Linked DNA regions of Desulfosporosinus acidiphilus SJ4. The main gene of each other region encodes a partner of the protein of the gene in region 2 in a complex. Links are inferred from orthologs where the notes say so. Each region holds a gene or a part of one and is shown on either strand. Other genes may lie near its edges.

Evidence for each region.
Region 1: the proteins of DESACI_RS14340 (region 2) and nifU are in contact, whole or in part, in a solved structure (PDB 5XT5), measured with the Bacillus subtilis proteins. The link is inferred for Desulfosporosinus acidiphilus SJ4 from one-to-one orthologs.

The regions. Positions count from the first base shown.
Region 1 is NC_018068.1:3,600,564-3,609,982, forward strand. What follows is about bases 4,820-7,573. They hold nifU (Fe-S cluster assembly scaffold protein NifU), read right to left. Parts: upstream 6,509-7,573; coding sequence 6,131-6,508; downstream 4,820-6,130. Other genes in these bases: DESACI_RS16485 (PRC-barrel domain-containing protein), read right to left, coding at 4,820-4,947; mnmA (tRNA 2-thiouridine(34) synthase MnmA), read right to left, coding at 5,021-6,124; nifS (cysteine desulfurase NifS), read right to left, coding at 6,628-7,573. Outside these bases: alaS (alanine--tRNA ligase), read right to left, coding at 1-2,590; DESACI_RS16475 (AI-2E family transporter), read right to left, coding at 2,899-3,957; DESACI_RS16480 (hypothetical protein), read right to left, coding at 4,262-4,456; more of DESACI_RS16485, read right to left, coding at 4,453-4,819; more of nifS, read right to left, coding at 7,574-7,812; DESACI_RS16505 (RrF2 family transcriptional regulator), read right to left, coding at 7,847-8,299; DESACI_RS16510 (replication-associated recombination protein A), read left to right, coding at 8,562-9,419. UniProt on the Bacillus subtilis protein: Part of the SUF-like system that mediates the biosynthesis of iron-sulfur (Fe-S) clusters. Acts as a sulfurtransferase and thus transfers sulfur from SufS to SufB.
Region 2 is NC_018068.1:3,159,740-3,173,341, reverse strand. What follows is about bases 10,806-13,602. They hold DESACI_RS14340 (aminotransferase class V-fold PLP-dependent enzyme), read right to left. Parts: upstream 12,964-13,602; coding sequence 11,647-12,963; downstream 10,806-11,646. Other genes in these bases: pepT (peptidase T), read left to right, coding at 13,388-13,602; DESACI_RS25550 (hypothetical protein), read left to right, coding at 13,114-13,248; DESACI_RS14345 (DsrE/DsrF/DrsH-like family protein), read right to left, coding at 11,102-11,584; DESACI_RS14350 (ribonuclease H1 domain-containing protein), read left to right, coding at 10,806-11,101. In the rest of the region: DESACI_RS14365 (glycoside hydrolase family 94 protein), read left to right, coding at 1-8,568; DESACI_RS14360 (class I SAM-dependent methyltransferase), read left to right, coding at 8,624-9,343; DESACI_RS14355 (AbrB family transcriptional regulator), read right to left, coding at 9,596-10,255; more of DESACI_RS14350, read left to right, coding at 10,469-10,805. UniProt on the Bacillus subtilis protein: Type II cysteine desulfurase that acts as the initial step in the SUF-like Fe-S cluster assembly pathway.

The DNA.
Region 1 (9,419 bases), 450 kb from region 2 along the record:
CTATAGCCTCGCCCACCTTACCGGGATCTTTTCCGCCTGCTTGAGCCATATCCGGTCGGCCGCCGCCGCTTCCACCGGCGATTTTTGCCACTTCTTTTATAATCTGTCCGGCATGAAGCCCGCTTAAACCTGTAGGACTGACAGTTGTTACAAAGTTTACTTTTCCTTCACTGACAGCACCCAGAACAATCACACCGCTCTTAAGTTTGCCTCGTAATAGATCGGCCATCTGGCGGAGTCCTTCCATATCGGCAGCTTGGACTTGGGCAGCAAGAGCAGAAATCCCTTCAATCTCGACGACTTTGCCTAATAACCCTTCCGCTTCGTTTTTACTCAATTTAGCTTGAAGATGGGATACCTCTCGTTCCAGATCTTTAACTTGGGTCACTAAACCTTGAACGCGTTTGCCTACATCGGCCGGTTGAGCCTTCAGGGCCTGAGCGACTTCTGTTACTTGCTCTTCAAGAGAACGAAGATAAGCTAAAGCTTCTAAGCCGGCTACTGCTTCGATTCTGCGCAAACCAGCCCCAATCCCGCCTTCACTGAGTATTTTGACCAGCCCGATTTCACCGGTGCTGTGGACATGAGTCCCGCCGCACAATTCTTTACTAAAGGTTCCCATAGTTACAACACGTACTGTATCGCCATATTTTTCTCCGAAAAGAGCAGTAGCCCCGCTCTTTTTAGCCTCATCCAACGACATTTCCGTTGCATCAACGTTCATATTCTTTAAAATTGCTTCATTAATTAATCCTTCAACTGCTTTTAAATCACTAGGGGTAAGCGGCGAAAAATGAGTGAAGTCGAAACGCAAGCGTTCAGGTGTCACCAGAGATCCGGCTTGCTGTACATGCTCTCCCAGAACAGAACGCAGTGCCGCCTGCAAAAGATGCGTAGCACTGTGATGCCGTGCTGTCGCAGAACGCGCAGATGTTTTAACGACGGCTTCCACCGTTTCGCCCAAATGCAACACTCCGGTGAGGATTTGAATACGGTGATAGAAGGTACCTGTTACTCCTTTTTTTACCTCCAAGACTCGTGCCTCAGCACGGGGTGTTCTCAGAACACCCTCATCTGAAACTTGACCGCCGCTCTCGGCGTAGAAAGGAGTTTCTGAGAGAAAAATTGTCACTTCTTCGCCTTCTCCGGCATCTTGCCTTTCGTCTCCATCCACAAACAAGCCTTCGATCTTGGCCTCACATGATACTTGATGGTAACCGAGAAAAGGCGTTACTCCCAAGGCTTTGGCCCTTTGGATCAAATCCGCGCTTTCGGCGGCAGCCCTCATTTGCTGAGACTGTTCTTTAGCCCGCTGACGATGTTCTTCCGCTGAAGCCTGGAACGAAGGCATGTCCACAGAAAGTCCTTGCTCAGCTAGGATTTCTTCCGTCAACTCCACCGGGAAGCCATACGTCTCGTATAGGTAGAAAGCATCGGAACCGCCTAAAACTGTTTCACCCTTCTCGACAAGCTCCCTGACCTTTTCTTGCAGCATTTGGGTTCCTTGATCCAAGGTAGCCTGAAAGTTTTTCTCTTCTAAATTCAAATGATTAATAATAAAATTCTCATTGTCTTTCAGTTCCGGATAGGCTTGAGCATAATCTCTTTGAATAATTCGGAATACTGACTCTAAAAATGGTTTATCTATTCCGAGAAGCTTCGCATAACGAACAGCCCGTCGCAAAATCCGACGCAAGACATACCCGCGCCCCTCATTGTTCGGTCGTATGCCATCGGCCAGCATGAAAGAAATAGCCCGAACGTGATCTGCCACTACTTTCAAGGCCAGATCATTTTTAGGATTCTCCTTATACTTAATGCCTGCAAGATCGGCAACGAAATCGATAATGGGTCGGAACAAATCCGTATCGAAGTTAGTCTCCACCCCTTGCATGACTGAGGCAATACGTTCAAGACCCATCCCGGTATCAATATTTTGTTTAGGCAGTGGCGTTAACACGCCTGCTTCATCCCGATTATACTGCATGAAGACCAAATTCCAAATTTCCAAAAAGCGGTCACAATCGCACCCTACAGCGCACTCCGGCCGACCGCACCCTCTGGTCTCACCGAGATCAACATAGATTTCCGAACAAGGTCCGCAAGGACCTGTGGGGCCGGCGGCCCAAAAATTTTCCGGGTCGCCGATAATTCTTTCCGGCTTAACCCCTGCTTTCTCTATCCATAGTTGTCTGGCTTCATCATCTTCAGGATAAACGGTGATCCAAAGTTTTTCTGCAGGAATCTTCAAGACTTGAGTAACATACTCCCAAGCCCAGGGAATAACTTCCTTTTTGAAATAATCGCCAAAGGAAAAGTTCCCCAGCATTTCAAAATATGTATGGTGACGTGCGGTCTTCCCCACTTCTTCTAAATCAGGTGTCCGGACACACTTCTGAGCCGTTGTCGCTCTGGGAAAAGGTGGCTCGACGCGACGCTGGAAATATGGTTTAAAGGGAACCATGCCCGCAACCGTTAATAACAAGGTTGGATCGTCCTTGGGAATGAGTGAAGCGCTAGGTAAGATCTTATGCCCTCTCTCTTCAAAAAACTTACGAAACATGTCCCTTAATTCATTACCTGTATACATTCCTTAAACACTCCTTTAGCTTCATCCCGCTAATAAAGAAAACTTAGCTGGCGCTCACGAAGACACTGTCTTCGCACGAATTAGCATACTTGCAGACACTGTCTTCGCACGAATTAGCATTCTTGCAGCCTCCGGCGAAAGCGGCAGGTATAAAAAAATAATCTCTTCCCTGTTACTGTCAGGGACGAGATGTCTTAGAGCTGCTACCCTGCTTAATTTCGGGCTGATAAACATTTATTCTCATTGTTTTACACAAATTCTCATTGTTTCTAAAGTATATACAGGGAATGAGTTCTTTGTCAACCACCTTAAACGCGGGATGAGACAAGCTTATTATAGATGTGCTTGATCACAACCTTAATGACAGCTGCAAGAGGAACTGCAAACAACAATCCCCAAAACCCCGCTACCTCGCCGCCGGCCAACAGGACAAACATAATCCACAGCGGGTGAAGTCCAACACTGTCTCCCATCAGTTTTGGTGATATTAAATTTCCTTCAATCTGCTGAACAACCAAGATAACCAGAACTACCTTTAAGGCCATTCCCGGAGACTTAATTAAGGCTAGCAGTACTGAAGGCACGGCTCCGATGAAAGGCCCGAAATAGGGAATTAAGTCAAATACCCCACACAACAAGCCGATCAGTAAGGCATAATCCATCCCCACCAATTTTACCCCGATCCCAATAAGGAATCCAACAATTACTGCCACGAGCAGATTACCCTTCACAAATCGCCGCACGGTATGGCTTATGTCTTGCCACAAACGTCTCCAACCCATACGCTGGCGCTGAGGAACCAAGCGGAAAAATCGTATTCCGATCTTCTTCCAGTCAGCCAACAAATAGATAGTAATCATCGGAGATAATATGTAAAGCGTCACACTGGACAAAACACTGGGTAAACTGGCTATAACCTTTTTGAGCCATTCAGCAAGTAAAATTTCCCCCTGCCCAAGGTGTTGGTCTATGACGATAGCTACCCTGTTGGGCAATCCACTTTCTTTAAAATGCTCACGAAATTCATCGATTCGTTCTGACATTGTCTGCAGCGTGGCCGGCAGAATTGAAGCTAACTTACCTAGTTCCGTATAAATCGTCGGAAGTACCAGAAAGATTGTCATGGCAATAATAAATAATATTCCGGTGAAAATTATAGCAATTGATTTATTACGACTAATTCCATACCTCTCCAGCCCTTCAACAAAGGGGTTCAATAAATAGGCCAGCAAAAATCCCAAAACAAAGGGGCCCAAGATCGTTCGAACTCTTATCAGCACCAGTATTCCCAGAGCAAGGCAGAAAACGGCAAATAACCATTTCCAAGGAAGCCTCTTCCAATAGGGATGGGTTATATTCGCATTCATCAAGGATAACGCCCTCGCTCATCATAATGGTATAAAGAAAACTTGACTGGCGCGCGAAGACACTGTCTTCGCACGAATTAGCTCTTCTTGCAGTATTTAACCGTAGGTTATACTTTCAGATAGTATAAAAAAAGCGCGCCAAGCGCGCGCTTTAGCAAATCCAAATTAGATTCATTTCCTTAACTCGGATTCTAGAAACTTCATACCACGCTTCAGTCACCCGCTTTTAGGCCCTGCAAGAATCACACGAAGGCCTAAAACTGCCATCAACGTGCTACCTTTAACCTCCTTGAGGTTCGAAAAATTATTCTGCGACTGCGCTGGAAGTCTCCTGGGCTATAGACGGGTCATTCCAAGCAACCAGCGAACCGTCTTCTGCCAAATCGTAAACGACAACTTTGTCTGTCTGGGTTGTGAATTCCACACAGCAATCCCAACAATAGAACTGTTCAACCCCTACTTTACCAATGGCGCGCCCTGAGCAAACCGGACAATTCATGATTGAAAGCCCCCTTCATTTGCTTGATCCAAGGGAGATACTTGATTATCAACGATTAAGATATCTTTCCCATCGATCATGACGTGCGGCCGCAGGATCGTGCCCCGGCCATGAAGAAGGTCTGCGAAGAGTCCGTCAGAGATCTCAAAGCCAACCAACTTTTCCGCGGAATCATCAACAAAAATATCCTCAATCGTTCCTCTTGAGTCTCCAGCTTGGGTATAGACTTCGTTCCCGATTTTTTCAGACCATCGTGTTCCCTGGAGTTCTTCCAAATTCTTTTCTTGGATTGTTACAGCATCCTTGCCCACGCTCACAATGGCCCTGCGGGGAATTCCTTTCGTTGAGTGAAAAAGATGCCCGCCTTCTAGGAGAATCCCGGCAAGTTCATCCTTGGTAGTATCCAAGACCAAATCCTGGACCCACCCGACGGCGGCTCCATTTTTCAAATCCAAGACCGGCAAACCGACAATCTCACGTGAGCGACGCACCTCTTCACCTCCTAAGAAATCCTAACTATACTCTTCCCCGGTACTCAGAAATTCATTCATAAAATTGGTAAAATTAATAAACAGTTTTTGAGGTGATTTTGCCCCCGCCTACAACCAAATTTCCTTGATAAAAAACGACGGCTTGCCCTGGTGTCACTGCGCGCTGAGGTTCAGAAAAATTCACTAGGACACCGGAAGTCTTTCCGTGAGTTGAAGGAGTTACTGTTGCTTCAGCCCCGGCAGAGTTATAACGAATTTTCGCTTTAACCTTGATTGGTTCTTTTAAATCGGAAATTGAAATCCAGTTTAAATCCGTTGCCCAAAGGGAGTCGGAATAGACCTCCTGGTCTTCTCCCAAAACAACCTCATTACGAGAGGGGTTTAAACCGATAACATATTTGGGTTTTCCAAAAGCAATCCCCAGTCCCTTGCGCTGACCAACGGTATAATGAATAATCCCCTGATGTTTTCCTAAAATATTTCCCTGGAGATCTACAAAATTCCCAGGTTTAATCTTAGCGTTGGATCGCTGGCGGACAAATGAAGCGTAGTCATTATCAGGTACGAAGCAGATCTCTTGACTGTCCGGTTTGTTCGCGACCCCTAAGCCCAATTTACCGGCCATTTTACGAACTTGATCTTTCGTATACTCTCCCAAAGGGAATATTGTATGCGCCAGTTGTTCTTGATTTAACATATAGAGGGCATAGGTTTGATCCTTACGTTCATCAGAACTTTTACTTAACAGAAAGCGGTCGCTGACAGGGTCGCGTAATACTTGGGCATAATGACCTGTTGCTATGTAGTCCGCTCCCAAGCCACGAGCTTTGCGCAGCATTTCTCCGAATTTAACATATTTATTGCAGGCCAGACATGGGTTAGGAGTTTCTCCCTGCAAATAAGACTTAGTAAAATAGTCTACCACTGATTCCTGAAAATAGGAGCGAAAATTCATAACATAATGGGGTATTCCCAGTTGATACGCAACCCGCCGGGCATCGTCAATAGCCGATATAGTACAACAGCCGCCTTCTACTTCCGGTCCGGCCGATTCCCAGATCTGCAAAGTTACCCCAATCACTTCATACCCCTGTTCTTTAAGTAAAGCGGCGGCCATGGAACTATCCACACCGCCGCTCATACCAACCACAACTTTAGGCTTTGTTGTCAGAGCCATAATCACCTATTCCTTTTTTCCCTGTTTTTCATGGTAATCTTTAATGGCTGCATGAAGGGCATCGGCTGCCAGGTTGGAACAGTGCATTTTTGCCGGTGGCAGCCCGCCTAAGGCTTCGGCCACAGCGGCATTGGAAATTTCCAAGGCTTCTTCAAGAGTTTTTCCTTTAACCATTTCCGTAACCATACTGCTTGTCGCAACGGCGGCTCCACAGCCAAAAGTCTTAAACTTAACGTCTTTTATAATATCCCCTTCTACGTCCAGGTAAATACGCATGATATCTCCACATTTAGCATTCCCAACTTCGCCGACACCGTCAGCGTTTTCAATTTCTCCTACATTACGAGGATTTGTAAAATGATCCATCACTTTTTCAGTGTACATTCTTCACCCACTCCTTTATCCGTTTTTCAACAATTGCTTTGAATGATTTTCTAGTTGGCTCTCTGACAGCATCAGAGACTTTTAATTTAGATTCAATTGAGTTTGCGTCATTCGAATTTCTATGCTTGCTTTGCGTGCATCGCTTGATCGTAGAGCGGGGACATCATACGCAAACGCTCAACGATCTTCGGTAATTGTTCAAGTACATAGTCAATGTCTTCTTCGGTATTTTGACGTCCAAGAGTAAAGCGCAGCGAACCATGAGCTATTTCGTGAACTAACCCCATTGCCAGCAAGACATGGGAAGGGTCCAAGGAACCCGAGGTGCAGGCCGAGCCGCTGGAAGCCGCAATTCCAAGCATATCGAGAGAAAGCAGCAGGGACTCACCTTCAACAAATTGGATGCTGACATTGACATTGTTGGGCAATCTCTTTTCGCCCAGAGGTCCGTTGATCTTGACATAGTCAATCTTCTCAACAATGCCATTTAAAAGTTTATCCCGAAGTTTACTGAGCCGCTGAGCATCTTCAGCTATTCGCTGACCGGCAAGTTCACAAGCCTTGCCGAAGCCTATAATTCCCGGTGTATTTTCAGTCCCCGAACGACGTTTCTTTTCCTGTCCGCCGCCATAAATCCGGGGAGCAACCCGGACTCCTTTACGGATATAGAGTGCTCCGACCCCTTTAGGACCGTAGATTTTATGGCTTGAGATGGTCAAGAGATCGATATTCATGGCTTTTACATCAATGGGAATTTTGCCAAGAGACTGAACAGCATCCACATGGAAAACTATGCCGTGTTCTTTGGCCAGCTTGCCGATTTCGGCAACAGGCTGAATTGCTCCAACTTCATTGTTGGCGTGCATCATTGTAATCAGAATTGTGTCCGGGCGAATAGCCTTCTTGATGTTTTCGACCGAAACAATACCCTCTTCATCTACCGGAATAATTGTTAGGTCAAAACCGTTTTTCTCCAAATATTCGCAAGTCTCGAGAACAGCGTGATGTTCCACCGAAGACGTAATAATATGCTTGCCTTTCTTACTCAAGGCTTCTGCTGATCCTAGAATAGCCAGATTATCAGCCTCTGTTCCTCCGCTGGTAAAGGTAATTTCTGAAGGTTCAGCACCGATTAGTTCAGCAACCTGACGCCGGGCTTCCTCCAGTGCCTGTTTGGCTTCTCTGCCAAAACTATGAACACTTGAGGGATTTCCATATTTCTCAGTATAGTAAGTCATCATTAAAGCCGCTACTTCCGGATCAACCGGGGTGGTTGCACTGTGATCTAAATAAACACGCCGCATAGGCTCACTCCCTTTATTTATTGCTGCTAAATGGTCAAATATAGTACATATACAAGCTGCGTTCAGTTTCAAGCTTTCGAGCATCTTCCAGCATTGTTTCCAGCGTGATTGAATCTAAAACGTCTGCTATCGAGTTTCGAACTTTCTCCCAAATCGTCCGGGTAATGCAATATTCCGCCTTAGTACAACATTCCGGATCTTCCTCGGAAACACATTCTGTGGGAGCAATAGGGCCTTCTAAAACACGTATTATATCACCGACTTTTATTTTGTCGGGTTCTCTCCCTAATAAGTACCCCCCTTGCGCTCCTCGAACGCTTTTCACCAGTCCGGCTTTACGCAATCCCGCAATAAGTTGCTCAAGGTAATGTTCAGAAATTCCTTGCCTTTCCGCAATGCTTTTTAAAGATACGGGACCATCTCCCATATGCTGGGCTAAATCGAACATAGCCCTGACACCATATCGACCTTTGGTTGAGAGTTTCACACCCTCACCTCTTTCCAAGAAAGATTAAATGTTCTATAACCTTTTTTCAACTATATCTTATTAAAACAGTCGGGATTTGTCAAGGCTATATCCAACTCTTTTACTATTGTTTTTAGCAGGGGTCATATAAGCTTAAGGATATAGTAAAAATCTCCTTAAGCCTTGGAAAACCATGTGCTATAATTTAAGTAATACTTATGCTAAGAAAGTGTATAATGCAAGTTTAACGTTCTAATAGTACCTAGAAAGGACCGTTCAACCAATGAATTTATTCTCAGCAACCTTTGATCAACATCAAGTTGCGCCTCTCGCAGAAAGAATGCGCCCTAGAACCCTCGATGAATATATTGGACAGCGCCACATCCTTGGTCCGGGGAAACTTCTCCGCCGCGCTATTGAAGCAGACCGCATTTCTTCCTTGATTCTCTACGGCCCGTCCGGTACAGGCAAGACCAGCTTAGCTCAAGTAATTGCCTCCCAAACCACCTCGCACTTTGTGCGGATTAATGCTGTTACCTCAGGTGTTAAAGAACTCCGCGAAATAACATCACAGGCCGGCGAAGATCTTCACCTCTATGGAAAACGGACCTTAGTCTTCTGCGATGAAGTTCATCGCTTTAATAAAAGTCAGCAAGATGCCCTCTTGCCCTCTGTGGAAAATGGAACCATTACCTTCATTGGAGCAACTACCGAAAACCCCTTTTTTGAGTTAAATTCAGCACTTCTCAGCCGCTCAACATTGTTTCATTTGGAACTGCTTACTTCCGCAGAAGTTCGTCTCGGCCTGGAAAAGGCTTTAAATGACGCGGAGCGCGGCTTAGGCAGGTATAAAGTTGAAATATCACCCCAAGCCTGGGAGCATTGGTTAAATTATGCCAACGGTGATTTGCGCAGAGCCCTGAATGCCTTGGAGTTGGCCGTGATGACCACTCCTGCAGCGGAGGGAATTCGTCATATTTCTTTGGAAATAGCTGAAGAATCAATTCAGCAAAGAGCACTGCGTTTCGACAAATCCGGGGATAACCATTATGACATCATTTCCGCATTTATTAAAAGTATGCGTGGTTCGGACCCCGATGCCGCTCTCTATTGGCTCGCTGTTTTGCTGGAAGCAGGCGAA
Region 2 (13,602 bases):
ATGATTAAAGAAAAGCCTTATAAGGATATTGCCCTTCATGGGGAAGATTTACTGAAGCATGCGGAAGAAATTGCCCGTTTCACTTCCAATCAAACTACACAACAGCCCAAGCGAACTTTGCTGCCAAGGGTTAAACAAAATATTAAGTTCTTGGAACGTGCTTATCACGAGATTTCTGATTATGGTGCTCGTACTAAAGATACCATTCCGGCAACGGAATGGTTCTTGGACAATTATTATAGTTTGCGAGGACTAAAGGAGGATATCACCGAAAGTCTTCCTTTGAGTTTTGAGCGCCAACTGCCCAGAAATTCAAGTGGTGACTTTATGGGTTATCCCAGAGTGTATGCCCTGTTGGTTGAGCTGATTGAGCATACGGACAGCCAGTTGCAAAGGGACACTCTTAAGGCGTTTATTAATGCCTATCAACGGCATATACCCCTATCGAGCGGAGAATTATGGGCAATACCAACCATGCTTAGAATTGTAATTCTCGAGAACATTAGGAGATTGGCGGAACAAATTTTATTCACTCAGACAGAAAGAGAAAGGGCTGATCAATGGCTTCTGCCTCTGCTGGAAACCGACCATGACAGAACGAATTGGGATGAGGTGTTAAAAACCTTAAGTCCTGAGGAAGAATACTCTTCAGCTTATGCTGAACAAATTTTACGACGGATACGTGAATTTGGTGTGGAAGGGGCACCTTTACTGCATTGGATTGATCGGGTCGTTGCCAAACAAGATACTACTATCGAGGAATTAGCCAAACTTGAACGTCAGCGACAAACGATGTATCAAGTATCCATGGGACATGCAATTACAAGCATTCATTTTATTGCGGCTGAAAACTGGCCTATATTTTTCGAAGAAGTCAGTTTAGTGGAAAGCATTTTTGCAAGAGATCCAATCAAAATATATGGCCAAATGGATTTCGATTCTCGTGATGCCTATCGTCATGAAGTGGAGGAAATCGCGAAGAATTTTAACACCTCTGAACTCGTTGTGGCCCGCAAAGTGCTTTCCAGGGCAGAAAAAGCTCAAGAACGAGAAGACGCTTTAGCTTCCCATATAGGGTATGATTTGCTGGGTTCTGGCAGAGATAGTCTAGAACGAGAATTAAAACAGGATTTCGGAGCCAATTTAAGTGTTCTTAACAAACTTCGTCATACCATCCGCAAAAGCCCCCGTTTGTATTATTTCGGAAGTCTAATCCTTGGAACCGGCTTGCTGACTCTTTGGGGTTTGTCTTACGCTCAGCGAATAAACCCATTCTCTGTCAGCTATCTTGTTTTGCTATTAACCCTCTTCATTTGGGCCAGCGGTTTAATCATTCCCACGGTCAACTGGTTAATAAGCAAACTATTTAATCCCACATTTTTGCCTAAGTTGGAGTTACGAGATGGGATTTCCGATGAATTTAGGACAATGGTTGTTGTCCCTACTCTTCTCTCGAGTATTGACCGAGTTAAAGAACTCATCGCTGAAATGGAAGTCTATTTTCTAGCTAACCGGGATAATAACTTATATTTTGCCTTGCTGGGTGATTTTGTGGATGCTTCCTCCCAGACGATCCCCGGTGATGAAGAAATTGTAGCTTCTGCCATTGAAGGAATCCAAAATCTCAATCAAAAATATAACCAGGACCGGTTTTATTTTTTTCATCGACACCGTTTATTCAATCCTGCGGAAGGAGTCTGGATGGGTTGGGAACGCAAACGGGGAAAACTCATGGAGTTCAACTCGCTTTTGCGTCAAGCCGGTGAAACAAGTTATGACGTCCAAATTGGCGATTTAACAATTCTTCCAAGTATTCGTTACGTCATAACTCTCGATGCCGACACTAAATTACCTCAAGGAACAGCCAAAAAGCTCATTGGAACGCTTGCCCATCCGCTCAATGCTCCCCGTCTAAATGAAGACAGAACGAGAGTAGTCCAAGGATACGGAGTCCTCCAGCCTCGAGTAGGCGTTTCAATTTTAAGTGCCGGAGCAACAGAATTCTCACGTATCTATTCTGGAAGAGTCGGTGTAGATCCGTATACTCATGCTATATCCGATCTATACCAAGATTTATTTGGCGAAGGAATTTTTACAGGCAAGGGTATTTATGAGGTTGAGGTTTTTAAGCAGGTGACCCAAGACACCTTTCCGGAAAATACGATTCTCAGTCATGATTTGATCGAAGGCATTTATGCACGGGCAGGCCTTGTGACGGATATTGAATTAGTTGATGGTTATCCTTCGACCTATCGTGCTTTCCTGCGGCGGCAACATCGCTGGGTTCGAGGAGATTGGCAGCTTATTCCTTGGCTTTTTCGACCGCTGCCTTTCATTGCAAAATGGAAGATCTTTGATAACTTAAGGAGAAGTTTGGAAAGTCCGGCTCAATTATTGCTCTTGACTTTAGGCTTCTTAGTTCTGCCTGGGAATCCCTGGGTTTGGACCGGACTGGCTGCTTTAGGAATTCTATGGCCAATGATCTTGTGCCTATTCAATATGCTTTTCTCAATTGGAAAAGAAGGGACAGACCTTGCACATGATTCCGTGACTCTTGCCGAACAATTTGGGCTGCAGTTTCTGCTGTTGCCCTATCAATCCTATACCATGTGCGATGCTATCTTAAGGAGCTTATACCGGCAGTTTATTTCTCACCGCAATATGCTGGAATGGGAAACGGCTGCAGATACTGAAAAGCGTATAGATTTAGGCTTTAGAGCCACTTTAGGAGCCATGAAGTCCGTCGTCGTCTATGCGATGGTTGTTTTTTTACTGTTGGCGTTTATTTACCCTGCGCGACTGATAGGCTTTACTCCTTTAGCGATTCTCTGGCTTTTTTCCCTTTGGTGTGCCTATAGAGTTAGTCTTCCGAAACGGCATCATAAGGAATTGCTTTCTGCGGATGAACAGCAGTCTTTAAGGCTTTGGGCCAGAAAGATCTGGGCTTTTTTTGAAGAGTTTGTGAGTGAGAATGAGCATTGGCTTCCGCCCGATAACGTTCAAATTGATCCGCCTAATGGTATTGCCCATAGAACATCTCCAACCAACATTGGTTTGGCTTTACTTGCCAATATTGCAGCCAGAGACTTTGGCTATATACCCTTAGAAACAGCCATCCAAAGAATTGAAACTATGCTGCGGACTATACAGAAGCTTGAGCATTGGAAAGGGCATCTTTACAATTGGTATAATACTCTTACCCTTCAACCTTTGGAACCAAGTTATATTTCAACGGTAGACAGCGGAAATTTTGTATTATATTTGGTGACGTTGAAGTCAGGAATCAGCGAATCCCTCGAAAAGCCGGTTTTAAAGCCTGACTATTTGTCTGCTTTACAAGATACGTTAATCCTTTTGAAGCAAGCTGCCGGTGAAGAGGATATAGAAGTATTTACTGATTTTGAAAGATCACTTCATGAGCTTTTAGAGAGTTCTGATAAGTCTTGGGGCCTCGAAACATGGAGCGCTCTCTTATCGTCTTGGCCGAAAGCTTATTCGAGCGAGAAATGGCCGGAAGACGTCAAATACTGGGCTCAACAACTGGATACGATGATTTCTTCTTTTCGCCAGGAAATTCAAGATTATTTTCCGTGGTTTAATGAAACGTCCCTTCAGGAATCCGTAAACAAGCAAATGGATGCCGATCTTCAATCTTGCACTTTCCATGATCTTTCTCTGTACTATTCCCGGGGGTTGGACACAGGGAATTTTATGCCGGAGATTGAAGAACGGATAAAGACTGCTTTGGAAAAAATTAAAAACTTGATCCTCAAGTCCAGAAAACTAGAACAATGGCTCGAAGAGATGGTTTTAGCTACGGAGTTTCGTCCCTTATTTGATGAGAAACGTCAACTCTTCTCGATTGGCTATCGCATTGGAGACAGCACGCTTGACAAGTCCTATTATGATTTATTAGCCTCTGAGGCTCGACAAGCGAGCTTTATTGCCATAGCCAAAGGAGATATTCCCCATAGTCATTGGTTCAGGCTGGGACGTACTTTGACCTTAGCTAAAGGAGAAAGAAGTCTCGTTTCTTGGAGCGGCACAATGTTTGAGTTTTTAATGCCGCTGCTGGTCATGAGAAACTATGAGGGTACGTTATTGGATGAAACCTATCATTCGGTGGTTGAAGTTCAAAGAAAGTATGCCGGGGAACATAATTTGCCTTGGGGAATTTCCGAGTCAGGCTTTTATGCTTTTGATCCACAGCTTAATTATCAATATAAAGCCTTTGGAGTTCCTGGATTAGGGTTAAAACGGGGTTTAATACAGGATTTGGTGATTGCACCTTATGCCAGTTTCCTGGCACTGATGGTTTCTCCTCGGGAGGCTCTGGCGAATATTTCAAGTATGAGTCATCAGGGCTTTGGCGGTCGTTATGGACTTTACGAAGCTGTTGATTTTACAACCGACCGAATACCTGTGGGGGGATCCTATAAGCTGATTAAGAGTTTCATGGCCCATCATCAAGGAATGAGTTTTCTAGCTCTGGACAATGTTTTATTTGCTGACAGTATGCAGAGGCGCATGCACAGTGAGGCATTTATTCAGGCCTCAGAGCTTCTTCTGCAAGAAAGACTGCCTTCTGCGGTATCCCTTGTATCTCAACCGGAGAGTGAACAGGTTAGAGCAGAACAGCAGGATCAAGATTCTCCTACGGAGAAGAATCAGTCAATTTTCCTGCATACCGCCATGAGTCCTATACCGGTAACGCATTGTATTTCCAATGGGCAGTATTCTGTGATGGTGACAAATTCAGGGTCTGGGTTTAGTAGATATCGCGAAATCAGTATTTCGCGCTGGCGGGAGGATGTGACCCGAGACGCTTGGGGCATGTATTTTTACATCCAAAACTTAAATTCAGGTGATTTTTGGTCAGCGGCATTTCAGCCTTGCCGGTACAGTGGGGAGGACTACAAGGTAACCTACGCACCTGATCGGGTGGAGTATTTTCGTAAAGACGGGAACCTTACGACGAAAACTGAAATCGTCGTTTCTCCTGAAGATCAAACCGAAATCAGGCGTATTTCCCTGACGAATCACAGTAAGTTTGAGCGCGTCCTGGAAATCACCAGCTATTTTGAAGTGGTGTTGGCCAGGGCGAACGATGATATAGCGCATCCTGCCTTTGGCAATCTATTTATTCAAACAGATTTCCAGAACGAAGCGCTCTTTGCCTCCCGCCGTCCCCGCAAAGAAAACCAGCGGCGTTTGTGGTTGATGCATACGGTAGCGACAGAGGGGGATAAAGTTGGTGCCCTGCAATATGAGACAGACCGGGCACGATTTATCGGACGGGGGAGAAGCCTTGCCAAGCCCCAGGCTTTAGATGCCAATCGTCCGTTGTCCAATACGGTGGGAGCAGTTCTTGATCCGATCATGAGCCTGCGGCAGCGAGTTAGAATTGGTCCGGGACAGACTGCCAGGGTTTCCTTTTCGGTAGGTTATGCGGATAACCAAGAGGAAATAATCCGAATTTCTGAGAAATATCGTGATCCACTTTCTGTGAATAGGGCTTTTGAGCTGGCTTGGACACACTGTAAAATGGAACTTCGCCATCTTAACCTGACAGCAGCACAAGCCAATGAAGGTCTAAGTCTCGGAGGTCATCTCCTCTTTCTCAGCCCGTGTCGCAGAGATGTGGCGGACTATATCGAAAAGAATTGTAAAGGACAGTCATCTTTATGGCCCTATGCTATTTCAGGAGATCTTCCCATTGTGCTTGTTCGGGTTGATCGGGAAGAACATTTGGATTTAGTTCGCCGCCTGCTCACTATCCATGAATACTGGAGCTTAAAGGGATTATATGCTGATTTGGTGATTCTGAACGAAGATGAGAGCGGTTATGTACAGGCCTTTCAAGATAATTTAAGGGATTTAGTTTCTATGGGACATGCGAGGGATCGCTTAAATCAACCCGGTGGAGTTTTTATCCTGCAAAAAGGGCATGTGTACCCGGATGATTTAAGATTGCTTTATACCGTAGCAAGAATAATTTTCAGCGGTGAAGGAGGATCTTGTTCTCTTCAGGTTCGCAAGAAGAGCAAATTAATCACTGAGGCCCCAATAAACCACAGCACGAAAGCTGCCAGTGACTTTGAAGATGTCGCCATAGAAACTTCCCAGGAAAATAAATTCCCAGAATCCTTTGACCGAACCTTAAGCCCTTTAACCTTCCCGAACGGATATGGAGGCTTTAGTGATGATGGGAAAGAATATGTTATCCAGCTTCAGGAAGGTAGGAATACCCCTCTTCCCTGGATTAATGTCATTGCTAACTCAAAGTTTGGTTTCCAGGTTTCTGAGGCGGGGGCGGGTTATTCCTGGTCTATGAACAGCAGGGAGTATAAATTGACTCCTTGGTCTAATGATCCGGTTCTTGATCCTCCTGGGGAAGCCATTTACTTAAAGAATGTCGAAACGGGTGAATTTTGGTCCGTGACGGCTAAGCCAAGGCGGGAGAAAGGGATCTATACAATTCGTCATGGGCAAGGATATTCGGTTTTCGAACACTGCAGCCACGGCCTAAAGCAAACGCTGAGGCTGTTTGTACCTGTTGAGGAACCTGTCAAAATCACCGATTTGACGCTTTCAAATATATCTCAACAAACAATGCATTTAGACGTAGTCTGCTACGTCGAATGGGTTTTGGGAGTGGCTCGGGAACTGACTGCCCCGTATTTGGTCACGGAATATGATGAAGAGAATCAGGCCTTCTTAGTCCGTAACAGTTACCAAGAAGAATTTGCAGGTCGAGAAGCTTTTTTGACGGTCACCGGCGGTGACGTGGAGAGTTATACCGGGGATCGGTCAGAATTTATCGGGCGAAACGGAAGTCTGGCAGATCCTGCGGGCTTAAAGATGGAAAGCTTCTCAGGTACCTGCGGATCAGGCCTTGATCCTTGTTCCGCTATGCAAATTAAGGTATCAATCGCCCCGGGAGAAGTAAAAACAATGACCTTTTTATTAGGGGATGCTCAGAAGCGGGAAGAGGTTGAACAAATCAGAGAAAAGTTTGGAACTTTAGAAAAGGTGAGTGGAGAACTGGAAAATGTTAAAAACTATTGGGACGTCTTACTGGGTAAAATTCGGGTCGAAACTCCAGATATGTCCATGAATTTACTTTTGAACCAGTGGCTCCTTTATCAAACCATGGTCTGCAGGATATGGGCAAGATCCGCATTTTATCAGTCCGGAGGAGCTTATGGTTTCAGAGATCAACTTCAGGATGTCATGGCTTTAGTTTATACGTCCCCTGAAATGACAAGGCGGCAAATTGTTCTGCATTGCGCCCATCAATTTAGGGAAGGTGATGTACAACACTGGTGGCATGAGGGAAAGAGTAAAGGAATTCGAACAAGATTCTCGGATGATTTGCTATGGCTTCCTTTCGTAACGGCTCATTATATTGAACGTACCGGGGATAGCGGAGTCTTGGATGAAATGACGCCGTTCCTGGATGATGAGCCACTAAAAAAGGGAGAAGATGAGCGCTATTCTGTTCCTAATGTTTCTCCGGAGATGGGAACTGTCTATGAACACTGTCTTCGAGCGCTTGAACATGGAATGCGCTTTGGTGAACATGGGCTGCCTTTGATTGGTTCCGGAGACTGGAATGACGGATTCAGCCAAATTGGGCCCCAGGGCCGGGGGGAAAGTGTTTGGTTGGGATGGTTTTTATATTCAACCTTAATGCACTTCTCTTCAATATGCCTGGAGCGTCAGGACAGGGAAAGAGGAGAAGACTATCGCAGGATTGCTGAAGAACTTCAGGATTCTCTCGAAAAACACGGCTGGGATGGAGGATGGTACCGGCGTGCCTATTTTGATGACGGAACTCCTTTAGGCTCAACTCGCAACACAGAGTGTCAGATTGATGCCATTGCTCAGTCTTGGTCGGTCATTTCCGGGGCAGCAAAGCCCACTCGTGCCTTAGATGCAATGTTGGCTTTGGAACATTATTTATGGCGCAAAGACGATGGAATCCTCTTGCTGTTGACACCTCCCTTTGACAAATCGCTGCCAGACCCCGGATATATCAAAGGTTATGTTCCAGGAGTCCGGGAAAACGGCGGGCAATATACTCATGGGGCTATCTGGGCCGTATTGGCTTACACAACCCTTGGGGAAGGGGATAAGGCTATGGAATTGTTTCATATGCTGAATCCTATCAATCATGCGCGAACGGAAAATGAGGTCAATCGCTATAAAGTTGAGCCCTATGTCGTTGCTGCGGATGTCTATGCTATTCACCCCCATGTTGGCCGCGGCGGCTGGAGCTGGTATACTGGAGCTGCAGGGTGGTTATATCAGGCCGGACTTGAAGGAATCTTGGGTTTCCGGCGGCAAGGTGAAAGGTTGATTCTCAAGCCGTGCATACCCAGCCATTGGAAGGGTTTCAGTTTGACCTATACTTATTTCTCCACAAAATACGAAATCGTCATCGAGAATCCGCAAGAGAGGATGACAGGATTTGAAACAATTATCTGTGATGACGAACTATTAGAGGAGCCGGTTATTTTACTCAAGGATGATGGTCAAGTTCATACTATACGTCTAACTATGTAGAAAACATGAACTTCAATCATCAAGGATAATTGAAAGAGAAAGAGGGGGACAGAGGTTGGGTTTTTATCAGAGGCTGGCGGAGTATTACGACGAAATTTTTCCGTTTAAAGGGGCCCAGAAGACATTTCTCCAAACTTATTTTGACCAGGAATCAATGACTTCGATCCTCGATGTGGGATGCGGCACGGGTACGTTAGCTTTAGAATTTGCTCAGAAGGAAAGAGCGGTGCACGGTATTGACTTAAGTCCTGAAATGATCGAAATCGCCCGCAGAAAGGCTCGGGAACTGGAAAATTCCGCAACGTTTTCAATAGGAGATATGCGTGATCTCAGAAGTATAGGGCAGAATTTTGACGGGATAGTCTGTTTGGGAAACACTCTGGCTCATGTGTCCGAGGAAAATGAATTAAAACAGGTTCTAGCTCAGTTTCGGCGGAAAGCTGCTTACGCCCTCGTGCAAACTGTTAATTATGACCGGATTCTTGCTAAGCACGTTACGGAGCTGCCGCTAATTCAAACTCCAAATTTGACCTTTCAGCGATCCTACTCATTTCGTTCAGATGGCCGCATAGATTTCACCATGAAACTAACCTTCCCCGATGCCAGGGAACAGGTTTCCGGTGTAAATTGTCTATATCCTGTATCGTGTTCAAGCCTAATTAAAGCCTTTGAGGAAGAGGATTGGGAGATAGCCGGGGTGTGGGGAAACTATGAAAGACAGCCCTGGACCAATGACTCTCCTGCCACTATATTAGCGGCTCGCTTAGCAAAATAAGAGCGGAAAAGCCAGGCTCATTTTTCATAGCGCCTGGCTTTTTCACTAAATAAAAAGGTTATTGGCATAGCTTAATATTAAAATTACTTGAGGCTTATTCAGTTTTTAAGACCCTCAATTCTATAAGTACGGGAGGATCCTTCGTAAACTTCAGGTGGTGTAGAGTTCTCATCTGAAGCCCCGATGTTCAGCTTTAACTGAATGAGTTCACTAAAAGCTTAGGTTCAATTGGCTTGCCTATCCGAATATCCCTTAAGCGATTCCATTTAACCTTTTGTAAATTGCTTCACGTTCCCCGACCGTCAAGACCACGACAAGATTTTCGGGGCCGAAGATCGTGTAAATAACCCGATATTCCTTGATCCCGCTGCGGAAGGAAACACGATATGTTTCATAATAGGGACCTTTCAGCCTTTTAAATCCAAAAGGGTCTTCCTCAAGACGGCTTAAAACTGCCGGGATTTCTTTAAGTTCTGCTTGATGAAGGACGGCTAAATCGTGGATCCCGCGTGTCGTCAAGACTACTTGATAAGAATCCTGAGGTGCATTGGAACTAACCCAGGGAGTATTTTGCACGAAACGCCAATTTACTGATTGAGAATTTTTATGAGCTCGATGTCCTTCTTCCGACATACGGTCAAGAACTGTACTTAATTTGATTTTACATTCTAATAATCTGGTCTTGAGTTCATCCCCAGTATATCCGGCACCATGTAACTCCCCAATGATTAGATCTTCGAAAAAATCAGAAAGTGGCCCGACCGAACGTTCAGCAGTTCGTACGAATACTTTGCCTTCAGAATCAACACATAAATCTAAAGTATCCTCCGCGGCAATGCCAAAGAGATTTCTCAATTCCAGGGGCAAAAGAATTTCCCCTTCCGCTCCGACCTTCACTCGATAAGTTTCCATAGTTTTTCCCCCTTTTAGTTCCTTTCATCGTAATCTTTGGTAAGTTTGAAATCCGCTCTCCTATAATTTCAACCAAGACGTCAGTTTTCCTTCTGCATAGTACATAATATTTAGATTATTCTGATAAATTCTGATTCGTTACTTTATTCTAATCTTATAATATAATGAAAGTTAAGATTTGAGACTTCATATTAATAAAAGGGGACGGCAGATTTGGGGAAAAAGAACTTCTATGTTGTCAAAGCTGGCTTCAAAACGGGTGTTTTTGATAATTGGCCTGAGTGTCAAGCCGCTGTTAAAGGATATAAAGGAGCGGTTTATAGAGGATTTGAAACAAAAGAGGAAGCACTCGTCTGGCAAAATCATGGGGAAGTGGTGTCAGGGGCGAGTACCCTGGAATCTCCGGAAGACAGGTTGGTTCAGTCACTCAGGGACTACGATTATGAGGTGTATACTGACGGCAGTTATCGGGATGGGAAGTATTCCTATGGTTATGTTTTTGTCAAGGAAGACGAGGCCGTTTTTGAAGGCAAAGGCTGCGGGGAAAATCTTGAAGCTGCTGTTATGAGAAATGTTGCCGGAGAGATAGCTGCGGTCATTCATGCGGTAAAAAGGGCTGAGAGTCTTAAGGCACGGATCAGAATTTATCATGATTACTCCGGAATTGCTCATTGGGTTACAGGAGCTTGGCAAGCTAAGAACAAGTTTACACAAGCTTATGTTGCGTTTATGCGCCAACATCAAGATCTTTACAGTTTCGAAAAAGTAGCCGGTCACAGCGGAAATCGATTTAACGATTACGCAGACCGGCTGGCCAAAGAGGCCTTGGGAATTATGACAAATTGATTAGATAAAGAGCTGCATATCTGACTCTAAAGCATCTTTTAGGTATTCCTTAGCAGTTATGATCCGGACTTCCGGCAGCAACTCATCTTCTTTAAACCCCATAACATCCACGGAAAGTTTACAACCAAAAAAAGTTACCCCTTTTTTTCTGGCTCCATTGAGGAAATCGGTTAGTGTCGGGGTTTGGTCATCATCCATCATTTCCAGGAGCATTTGTTTTCCCAATCCTGCCATATTCATGCGGGAAAGCGGTAATTCTTCCGGTCCTTTGGGTGTAACGAAGCCGAACATTTTTTCAAAAGCTGTTTTATCTTCCAGCGATGATTTAGCAGGATCTCTTACTAAAAATAATCCCCAGAAGGCAAAAAACATACTTACATTAACTCCTAATTCTTTGGCGGTATTCGCCAGAATCAGGGCGGCTAGGGCTTTGTCATAATCACCGCTGAACATAAGAATATTCATCTTTTTTTCTTCCAACATGTACACCCCCTTAACTATCGTTTCACTAATGCTATTATAAGTAAAAATTCAAATAGTATAACTTAGGAGATGATCATTGTGGGGTGTCTGACGATTTGCTCCAGGGTTTGCAGGAGATTGTTAATCTCATTGAAATTATTATAAAGGCCAAAACTTATCCTTACGACACCGGGGCGGGAAGTACTCCTGCTCTTTTTGTAATACTCCATTTGTTTAGGGGAAATTGCCAATAATTTTTGGATGTAGGGTTGGGTACAGAAACAACCTGTCCGAACGGCAATACCTGCTTCCTGAGAAAGGATTGAAGCAACCCGCTCATGGTGCAGACCTTTGACATTGAAGGGGATAACGCCTATATGGGGTTCACCTGGGCTATATTGGGTATAGAGAGTAATCCCCGGAATGGATTTCAGTCCTGAGTAGGCATATTCTGCAAGTTGGTATTCGTAGTGATCAATTTTTCTCATATCCAGAGCGCACAACGTTTTTATCGCGGCGACAAGGGCGGCCACGCCCATGACATTTGGAGAGCCTGCCTCGTCCTTATGAGGAGGGTCGTTCCAGATAACCCAATCGTGGGTTACGATCTCGGCAGTTCCTCCTCCCACCATTTCCGAGACACCCTTTTGGAACGTTTCGCGCGGTCCGATTAAGACACCGCTGCCAAAGGGAGCATACATTTTGTGAGCGGAAAATGCCAGATAATCTATACGCTGAAGTGGATTTTGCGGTCTCATGTTGACAAGAGTATGAGGCACCATTTGAGCACCGTCAACTAGGATTTTAGCTCGATACTGATGAGCTAATTCGGCTATTTTATGTATCGGGTTGATATAGCCGGTTACGTTGGAAGCCCCTGTCACTGTGACTAATTTTACCTTGCCCTTATAGCGCATTAATTTATGTTCCAAATCTGTCAAGTTAAGTTTTCCCTGAGAGTTTACCTCAACATAATCTACCTGAAACTTGTTTCTCCAAGGCAAATCATTGGAGTGATGTTCCATCCATGTTGATAAGACGATACTTTTTTTATTATCTTCCCAGAGACGATAGGACAATTTATTAATGGCTTCCGTGGTATTTTTAACAAAAATCACGGTATCGTTGACAGGGTCAGCATTGACAAAATTGAGGACCTCTGATCTAGCTTCTTCGTAGAGCTGGGAAGAATACCGTGACTTATAGCCAGTCCCTCGATGAACAGAGGAATACATGGGCGCGAAGCGATTGATTTCCTCCATGACTGAAACAAAAGGCGGAGTTGAGGCCGCATTATCAAAGTTGATGCTTGTTGCCCATTCACCATTGCCTAAGGGAATTTTCATGTCTGTACCCATAACAAGATGCCTATAAATCGATTCTGATAGTTTATAGTTCATGCAATCATCTCTTTCGGCTGAAGTTTAGGTTCCTGTCAGCATTATATTATTGTTGGTGAGAAAGGTGACTGAAGAATAGAACTACATGATATTTTCCTCTCTGTATATACTAAGTTTGAAATTTACTTGCGAAAAGTTATGGAGGTAAACATGAAAAAATCGGGTGAAATCCAAAAACGACCTAAAGGCCTCGCAAGCGCCAAGTATGATTCTCGGAGTGCGGAATTTAAGCAGAATCAAAAGAAGGATAAGGAAATGAAAGAAAATTCTAATAGTGATCTCTAGAAATCAAGCCTCAGCCATTGGCTGGGGCTTGATTTCTAGAAAAGATCATATCATGATTGCAAATTAGGACAGATATCGATATATTTAAATGATAGGAACAAATGATAAAACTAGAAATGGTGTAAATGGAGGCTTCATAATGAAGAGCGTTACCGAGCGATTCTTAGAGTATGTTACATATGATACACAATCTGATGAAGATGCTTCAGTGATCACAACTCCCGGTCAGCAAGAATTAGCTAAAATTCTTGCTGGAGAATTAAAGGCCATGGGCTTGGACGATGCATCTGTGGACGAAAAGGGTTATGTTATGGCCCATTTGCCCGCAAATACGACAAGACAAATTCCTTCTTT